2 regions of the Burkholderia sp. LMU1-1-1.1 genome follow, and region 1 is predicted to be linked to the other one. Evidence: predicted binding sites of a transcription regulator. Region 1 holds the regulator's gene; the other holds the start of a gene.
The links. Region 1 encodes FNR, which switches genes on or off when oxygen is low (the NO sensors DNR and NnrR bind a similar motif). Its sites were predicted from a motif close to TTGATNNNNATCAA; they were not measured.
Positions count from the first base shown of each region.

Region 1 (3,923 bases):
ACCGGCAGCGGCGCGAAGTGGGTGGCGTCGCCGCGCATGGCGACGATGGCGTCGCGCAGCTTGATGAGCGGCGCCAGCAGCCGCAAGGTGAGCCAGCCGATCAGCAGCGCCGCCAGGATCGACGCCACCATGCTCCACACCAGCACGCGCGAGAGCACGCCGTCGAAGGGCTCGAAGGCCTCCTCCGCCGGCAGCGAGGCGGCCAGTATCCAGTCGACCGACTTGAGCGCCTTGTAGCTGTTGAGGGCGCGCTCGCCGTCGCCGTTGATGCTGTCGACGGTGCCCTCGAAGCCGTCGCGCAGCGCGCGCGTGGTGGCGGGGTTGGCGCCGGGCTGGCGCGGCTGCAGCAGGCGGCTGGCGTCCGGATGCAGCACGTAGACCGGATGGTCGCCGCGCGTGAGGGCGAAGAAGTAGCCGCTGTGGCCGATCTTGGCGGTGCGCAGGTGGCCCAGCACGTTGTCCTTGTACAGGCGCAGCACGCCGATGAGCACGCACACCACCTCGCCGTTGGCGTTGAGTACCGGCGCCACCATTTGCACGATCGGTTGCTTGTTGGACTTGCCGATCACCGGTTCGGCGATCAGCGGTTTGCGCGTGCGCATCACGGTGCGGAAGTAGGCGCGGTCGGAGGCGTCGATGCCGACCCGGCCGGGCTGGGCCGGGATGTCGGCGACCACCATGCCCTGCGGGCTGAGCACCAGCAGATCGTCGAACAGCGCCAGCACGGCGCGGTCCTGGTAGTAGGCGCGCAGCCGCTCGGTGGAGCCGGCCAGCTCGATCGGCTGATGGTGCGCCGACAAGGCGATGATGTCGAGCAGCATGCTCAGCTTGTCGTCGAGTTCCTCGGCGGTGCGGCCGATCAGCGCCGTTTGCTGGGTGAAAAGTACCTTGGTGAAATCCGCCTTCATGCGTTGCATCTGAACCACGGTCACCAGCGCGATCATCAGGATCGACGTGATGCTGGTCGCCAGCGCAACTTTAGCCTTGATGCCAAGTGGCTTCATTTCATCCTTGTCGGGCGGGTCGGACATGAGTTGGAGAACCACAGGCGGAGTTTATCGCGCCGCGCTTGGGAATTCTCCTATCAATGCCCGACCTTGGCAACAGTATTAACGCCGTGCGGCGGCGATGATCACGTCGGCGACTTTTTGCGGCTGCGACAGCATCGGCACGTGGCTCGCTTTCAGCGTGATAGTGGTGGCGTTGATTTTCTTCGCGAACGCTTGCTGCAAGGCCGGATCGATCATGCGGTCTTCCGAGGCGGCGATGTAGTAGTTCGCCTTGTTTCTCCAGGCCGCCACGGTGGTCTTGTCGGCGAAGGCCTTGGCGGCGATCGGGCCCTGGGTGGCGGCGATCAGCGCGGCGGTGGCCGGCGGCACGTCCTGGGCGAAGTTGGTGGCGACCGATTCGGCGGGCAGCCACAGGAAACCGCTGGCGTCGGCTTGCAAGGTGGGGACGCCCGGCGGCACGGCGTAGCCCTTGCCCAGTTCGCCGCTGGCCTGGCCTTCCGACGGTGCGAACGCGGCCACGTAGACCAGCGCCTTGACCTTGTCGCTGGTGCCCGCCTCGGTGATCACGGTGCCGCCCCACGAGTGGCCGACCAGCACCACTTTACCGGTTTGCGCGTCGATCACGCGCTGGGCGGCGGCGACGTCGTCCGCCAGCGAGGTCAGCGGGTTTTGCACGGCCACCACCTTCAAGCCCTTGGCTTGCAGCAGAGGGATGACTTTCTCCCAGCTGGAACCGTCGGCGAAGGCGCCGTGCACCAGCACCACGGTGGTGTCGGCGGCCGGCGTGGCGGCTTGGGCGGTCAGGACGGTGGCGGCCAGCAGGGCGGAGGCGATGATCGAGCGTTTCATGGTGATTCCTTTCGAGGTTGGTTGTTTGCGATTAAATAGTGTGCTACTTGCTTGAGTTGAACTATAGCGAACAATCGAATAGTGCGCAAGTTAAATTTGCGCGAATGTCGAAATATTTTGCGGGGAAGGCGCCGCCGGCGAAAAGTCGCTTGCAGCCAGCAAGTTCGCTGACGGGGCGAATACCTGATCGGCGCGCTGCGACATCGCCCACAACGGCGACTAATGGTCTACACTGGCGGCATGATAAGAGACCTTCCCTCACTGGTGCTGCCCGGCGCCACCATCGACATCCTCAAGGCAAGTTGCGCCAACTGCAGCATGCACCAGCTGTGTCTGCCGATGGGCTTGGGCAACGAAGACATGGACCGGCTCGACGAGATCATCGGCCGCCGCCGCAAGGTCGCGCGGGGCGCCACCTTGTTCCGCATCGGCGATCCGTTCGTGAACCTGTACGCGATCCGGCTCGGGCATTTCAAGACCTACCAAGTCAACCGCGAGGGCGCCGAGCAGATCACCGGTTTCCAGATGGCGGGCGAGCTGCTGGGCATGGACGCCATCAGCACCGACCTGCACCATTGCACCGCCGTCGCGCTGGAAGACAGCGAGGTGTGCGAGATTCCTTTCGGCAGCCTGCAACAGCTGCTGGCCGACATGCCGACCCTGCTGCGGCACTTCCACCGTATGATGAGCCAGGAGATCACGCGCGAGCAAAGCGTCATGCTCCTGCTGGGCAATATGCAGGCCACGCAGCGCTTCGCCGCCTTCCTGGTCAACCTGTCGTCGCGCTACGAGGCGCGCGGCTACTCGCCCAACACCTTCCAGCTGCGCATGTCTCGCGAAGAGATCGGCAACTACCTCGGCCTGACGATCGAAAGCATCAGCCGCCTGCTGTCGAAGTTCAAGAAGGAAGGCCTGCTGCGCGTGAGCAACCGCGAAATCGAACTGCTCGATCCGCCCATGCTCAAGGCCATCACGGCCGGCACCCAGACCTGCCATTAGCGGCGGAATGACCACGTGGATCCACGATTGCGGTCGGTTCCCCGGCCAAAATCAGCATCCAACCACGGGGTTATTCGGCACGCAGGGTGACGCTGCGCTGCGCCGGCCAGCTCCAGGCGCCGGCCAGGCGCCAGTCGCGTTTTTCGCCTTCCACCAGCACCACCCAGCGGCTGCGCTCGAGCATCGGCAGATTGATCTGGAAGGCGCCGAATTCATCCGGCCGCACCACCAGCTGGATATCCTTGGCCGGCAACGTGGCATGCGACAGGCGCACGAACAATCGTTCCGTCTTGCCGTGGTCGTCGCTATCGCGGCGCAGCTGGCCGGCCAGGATGCCTTGCGTGGCGTCGTAACCGATCGACAGCGACAACCCCAGCGCGCTGGCCACGCGGTCGCGCCGCAAGTCCTGGTTGATGGCCTTGCCCTGCTTGTAGTAGTCGCCCACCACCAGCGCGTCCTGCCGCGTGAAGGCGAGGTAGCCGGTGTAGACGCCGGCGACGATGACGATCGCCGGTCCGGCCATCAGCAGCCACGGCCAGCGCTGCCTCCACCACGGCGTCACCGTGGCATGCGATATCGATACGGTCATGGCGTTCTCCTTAGCGCGGTACGATGAATACCGCGTCCTCCTTCACATGCAGCGACGGGTCGTCGACCGACGTCAGCTCGACGGCGATCTTGTTCGAGCCCGGATGGGCGGCGCCGTGCGCCGTGCGCAGCCGGATCGGATGCGCCTTGGTTTCGGTGGCCTCGACCCGCACCAGCTCCGGCGTCACCTGCGACAAGGTGGCGATACCGCTGACACGGATGCGGTAGGTCTGCGCCCGCTCGGAGGTGTTCATGATCTGCAGCCGGTAGACGTTTTCGATCATGCCGTCCTCGACCTCGCGGCCCATGGCGCCACGGTCGCGGATCACGTCCAGCTTGAGCGGCACCCGCAGGTACAGCGCGGTGCCGACGGCGGCCACGATCAACGCCAGGATGGCGGCGTAGATCTGCACGCGCGGACGCAGCGTGCGCCGGCGGATCTGCGTCGGCGTGTAGTGCATGGTCATGGCGCGCTCG
Region 1 is NZ_JBEGHG010000045.1:397,949-401,871, reverse strand. Features, by position in the region: gene MRBLMU1_RS25220 (response regulator) at 1-1,004, opposite strand, end outside; gene MRBLMU1_RS25215 (alpha/beta fold hydrolase) at 1,110-1,859, opposite strand; gene fnr (fumarate/nitrate reduction transcriptional regulator Fnr) at 2,100-2,858, shown strand; gene MRBLMU1_RS25205 (FixH family protein) at 2,929-3,447, opposite strand; gene ccoG (cytochrome c oxidase accessory protein CcoG) at 3,458-3,923, opposite strand, start outside.

Region 2 (3,923 bases), 310 kb from region 1:
AGCGCGGCCTTGATGGGCATGGGCGTGGCGCTGCTGGTGATGACCGATCTGGGGACGCATTTGGACAGCGGCGAGCTGCGACGCGTGCTGCCCGACTGGTATGTCGATATCGGCGCGATCTCGCTGTACTTCACCAGCCAAAAGCTAATGCCCGCGAAGACGCGGGCATTCGTGGATTTTATGACGGAAGCGTTCCGCGAACAGAAGATGGCGGAACGGTATTCCGCGGTTTAGAATCGGTAACCGACACCCACGCCGATCATCAGCGGATCGACCTTGACGCGGCTGGCCTTGGCGCCGCCGATCATGACGTCGCTGCGGATCTGCGCTTTCTTGACGTCGAAGTTGAGCGACCATTGCTTGTCGATGGCGTAGTCGACGCCCGCCTGCACCACCAGGCCGACGCTGTCGTGTTCCAGGCTGGCCTGCCCGTTAAGCAGGCGCACCTTGGACAGCGTGGTGTAGTTGATGCCGGCACCGACGTAAGGCTTGAGCGGCGCGTCCGGCGTGAAGTGGTACTGCACCAGCAGCGACGGCGGCAGGTGCTTGAAGGTGCCGATGTTGGCGCCGTCCAGATAGACGTCGTGCTTTTGCGGATAGGTCAGCACCAGCTCCGCCGCCAGGTTGGGCGTGAAGAAATAGGAGATGTCGAATTCGGGGATGGTCTTGTCGCTGACGGTGAGGCGGTCCGACGCGCCCACGCCGCCGACCGGGTCCGACTTGTCGGCCGTGTTCAGATTCACGGCGCGCACGCGCACCAGCCATGGCGACTCTTGCGCCACGGCGCTGCCCATTGCGACACCCATGCCCAGGGTGGCCAGTACTGCTGCTGCGATTGCCTTGGTCTTGCTCATTTCACTTCCTCTTTGATGTCGTCGTAAGTAACGCAATCAAGTCTATTGATCTGAAGCATGAAAAACTTTGATCCAAGTCAAGAATGGAAATATTTCGTACATGCTGCAGAGTTAATGTAGTGGGTGTAGTATCACCAGCGGTCTATTCGGGCAACCAAAATCCAGGGAGAAGTGCATGGCTAAATTGAACGTCAACGGCGTGGTACGCGAATTCGAGGCGGAGGACGACACGCCGCTGTTGTGGGTCATACGCGAACAACTGGGGCTGACCGGCACCAAGTACGGCTGCGGCGTGGCGCAATGCGGCGCCTGCACCGTGCATATCGACGGCGAGCCGACGCGCAGCTGCGTGCGGCCCGTGTCCACCGTCACCGCCGAACAAAAGATCACCACCATCGAGGGCTTGTCCAAGGACGGCTCGCACGCGATCCAGAAGGCCTGGGCCGCGCTGGACGTGCCGCAGTGCGGCTTCTGCCAGTCCGGCATGATCATGGCCGCCGCCGCGCTGATACGCGAAAAGCCGAAGGCCACCGACGCCGACATCGATATGGCGATGTCCAATATCTGTCGATGCGGCACCTACAACCGGGTGCGGGCGGCGATCCATGTGGTGGTCAAGGGCGGCGATCCGAAAAACGCGGGCCTCAATATCCAGCACGTGGAAGGAGGCAAGGTATGAGCGGCGCTCCTGTTTTGCCAAGCTCCGCCTCGCGCAGGGGCTTCCTGAAGGGCGCGGCCGCCGGCAGCCTGGTGGTGGCGTTTCATATTCCGTTCGAGGCCGTGGCGCAGGGCGCCCCGGCATCCTCCAAGGGCACGCCCGAGGTGAACGCCTGGGTGGTCGTCAAGTCCGACGACACCATCGTGATCCGCATCGCCCGCTCCGAGATGGGCCAGGGAACCTTGACCGGCCTGGCGCAGCTGGTGGCCGAGGAGCTGGACGCCGACTGGAGCAAAGTCACCACCGAGTATCCGACCCCGGGGCAGAACCTGGCGCGCAAGCGCGTCTGGGGCAGCTTCTCCACCGGCGGCAGCCGTGGCATCCGCGAATCGCACGACCTGGTACGCAAGGGCGGCGCCACCGCGCGCACCTTGTTGGTGCAGGCGGCGGCCGACGCGTGGAAGGTGCCGTCGTCCGAATGCGTGGCAGCCGTCAGCGTGATCACGCACGAGGCGAGCGGACGCTCGATCAGCTACGGCAAGGTGGCGGAGGCGGCGTCGAAGCTGAGCCCTCCGGCCGAAGTCATGCTCAAGGACCCGAAGGACTGGAAGCTGGTCGGCAAGCGCCTGGCGCGCCTCGATACGGTGGACAAGACCACCGGCGCCCAAATCTACGGCATGGACATCAAGATGCCCGGCCTGCTCAACGCCGCCATCAAGGATTGCCCGGTGTTCGGCGGCACCGTCAAGAGCTTCGACGCGGCCGCGATCGAGAAGCGCCCCGGCGTGAAGAAGGTGATCAAGGTCGGCGACAGCGCCGTGGCGGTGGTGGCGGACACCTGGTGGCGCGCCAAGTCGGCTTTGGATGCCTTGCCTATTGAATGGGACAAGGGGCCCAACGCGAATTTGTCGAGCAAGGACGTGGCGGCGACGTTGAAGGCGGCGCTCGACGCGCCCGATGCGGTGGTCGGCAACTCCAACGGCGACGCCAAGGCGGCGATCAAGTCGGCGGCCCGCACCGTCGAAGCGGTGTATTCGTTCCCGTGGCAGAACCACGCGACCATGGAAACCATGAACGCGACGGTGATCTGGACGCCCGAGCGCTGCGAGGTGTGGACGCCGACGCAGAACGGCGAGGCCGCGCTGGCGGCGACGTCCGAAGCGGCGGGCCTGCCGGCGGCCAAGTGCGACGTCTACAAGATGCACCTGGGCGGCGGCTTTGGCCGGCGCGGCGCATCGCACGACTGGGTGACACAGGCGGTGAAGATCGCCAAGGAGATGCCCGGCACCCCGGTCAAGCTGATCTGGACGCGCGAAGAGGACATGCTGCATGGCCGCTACCATCCGATCACGCAGTGCAAGCTGACCGCCGGCCTGGATGCCAAGGGCAATATCACCGGCCTGCACATGCGCATCGCCGGGCAGTCCATCCTCGCTTCGCTCGGCATGGCGATCAAGGATGGCAAGGACCCCGTTGTGTTCCAGGGGCTTAACGCGCCGGGGCCGGAAGCGTCGATCGGTTATTCGTTCCCGAATCTGCTGATCGATCACGCGATGCGCAATCCGCCGGTGCCGGCGGGCTTCTGGCGCGGCGTGAACCTGAACCAGAATACGATTTACCTGGAGTGCTTCCTCGACGAGGTGGCCTTCGCCACCAAGCAGGACCCGCTGGCGCTGCGCCGCAAGCTGATGGTCGAGCATCCCAAGCATCTGGCGGTGCTGAACGCGGTGGCCGAAAAGGCCGGCTGGGGCAAGCCGGCGAAGAAGGGCGTGTATCGCGGCCTGGCGCAGACGATGGGCTTCGGCAGCTACGTTGCCGCATGTGCCGAGGTATCGGTCGACCAGAAGACGGGCAAGGTCAAGATTTTGCGCATCATCGCGGCGACCGATCCGGGTTACGCGGTCAATCCGCAGCAGATCGAGGCGCAGATCGAAGGCTCGTTCGTGTACGGCCTGTCGGCGTCGTTGTACGGCGAGTGCACCTTGAAGGACGGGCAGATGGAGCAGACCAACTTCGACACCTACCAGGTGCTCAAGCTCGACGAGATGCCGAAGGTGGAGTCCATCATCATGCCGTCGGGCGGATTCTGGGGCGGCGTGGGCGAGCCGACCATCGCGGTGGCCGCGCCGGCCGTGCTGAACGCGATCTTCGCCGCCACCGGCAAGCGGATACGCGATCTGCCGTTGAAGAACCATAGTTTGAAGAAGGCGTAAGGAGGGTGGCGGCGTGGCTGCGCGGGTAGGTGGCGGGGACGGGAGCCGGCTGGCGCTGGCGTGCTCCGTCGCCCTCGCCGCATTGGCCTTTGCGCAGCCCGCCGCCGCCGATCCCGGCTATGCGGTCGCCGGCGACGGCATCGCCGCGCCGCTGGCCGGTGCCGTTGCCGGCGACGCGGCACGGGGGCGCGCGCTGGT
Region 2 is NZ_JBEGHG010000045.1:83,830-87,752, reverse strand. Features, by position in the region: gene MRBLMU1_RS23950 (LysR family transcriptional regulator) at 1-234, shown strand, start outside; gene MRBLMU1_RS23945 (OmpW/AlkL family protein) at 231-854, opposite strand; gene MRBLMU1_RS23940 ((2Fe-2S)-binding protein) at 1,030-1,533, shown strand; gene MRBLMU1_RS23935 (xanthine dehydrogenase family protein molybdopterin-binding subunit) at 1,530-3,725, shown strand; gene soxX (sulfur oxidation c-type cytochrome SoxX) at 3,739-3,923, shown strand, end outside.
Region 2: the regulator FNR is predicted to act here: its motif matches at 922-935, upstream of MRBLMU1_RS23945 (OmpW/AlkL family protein).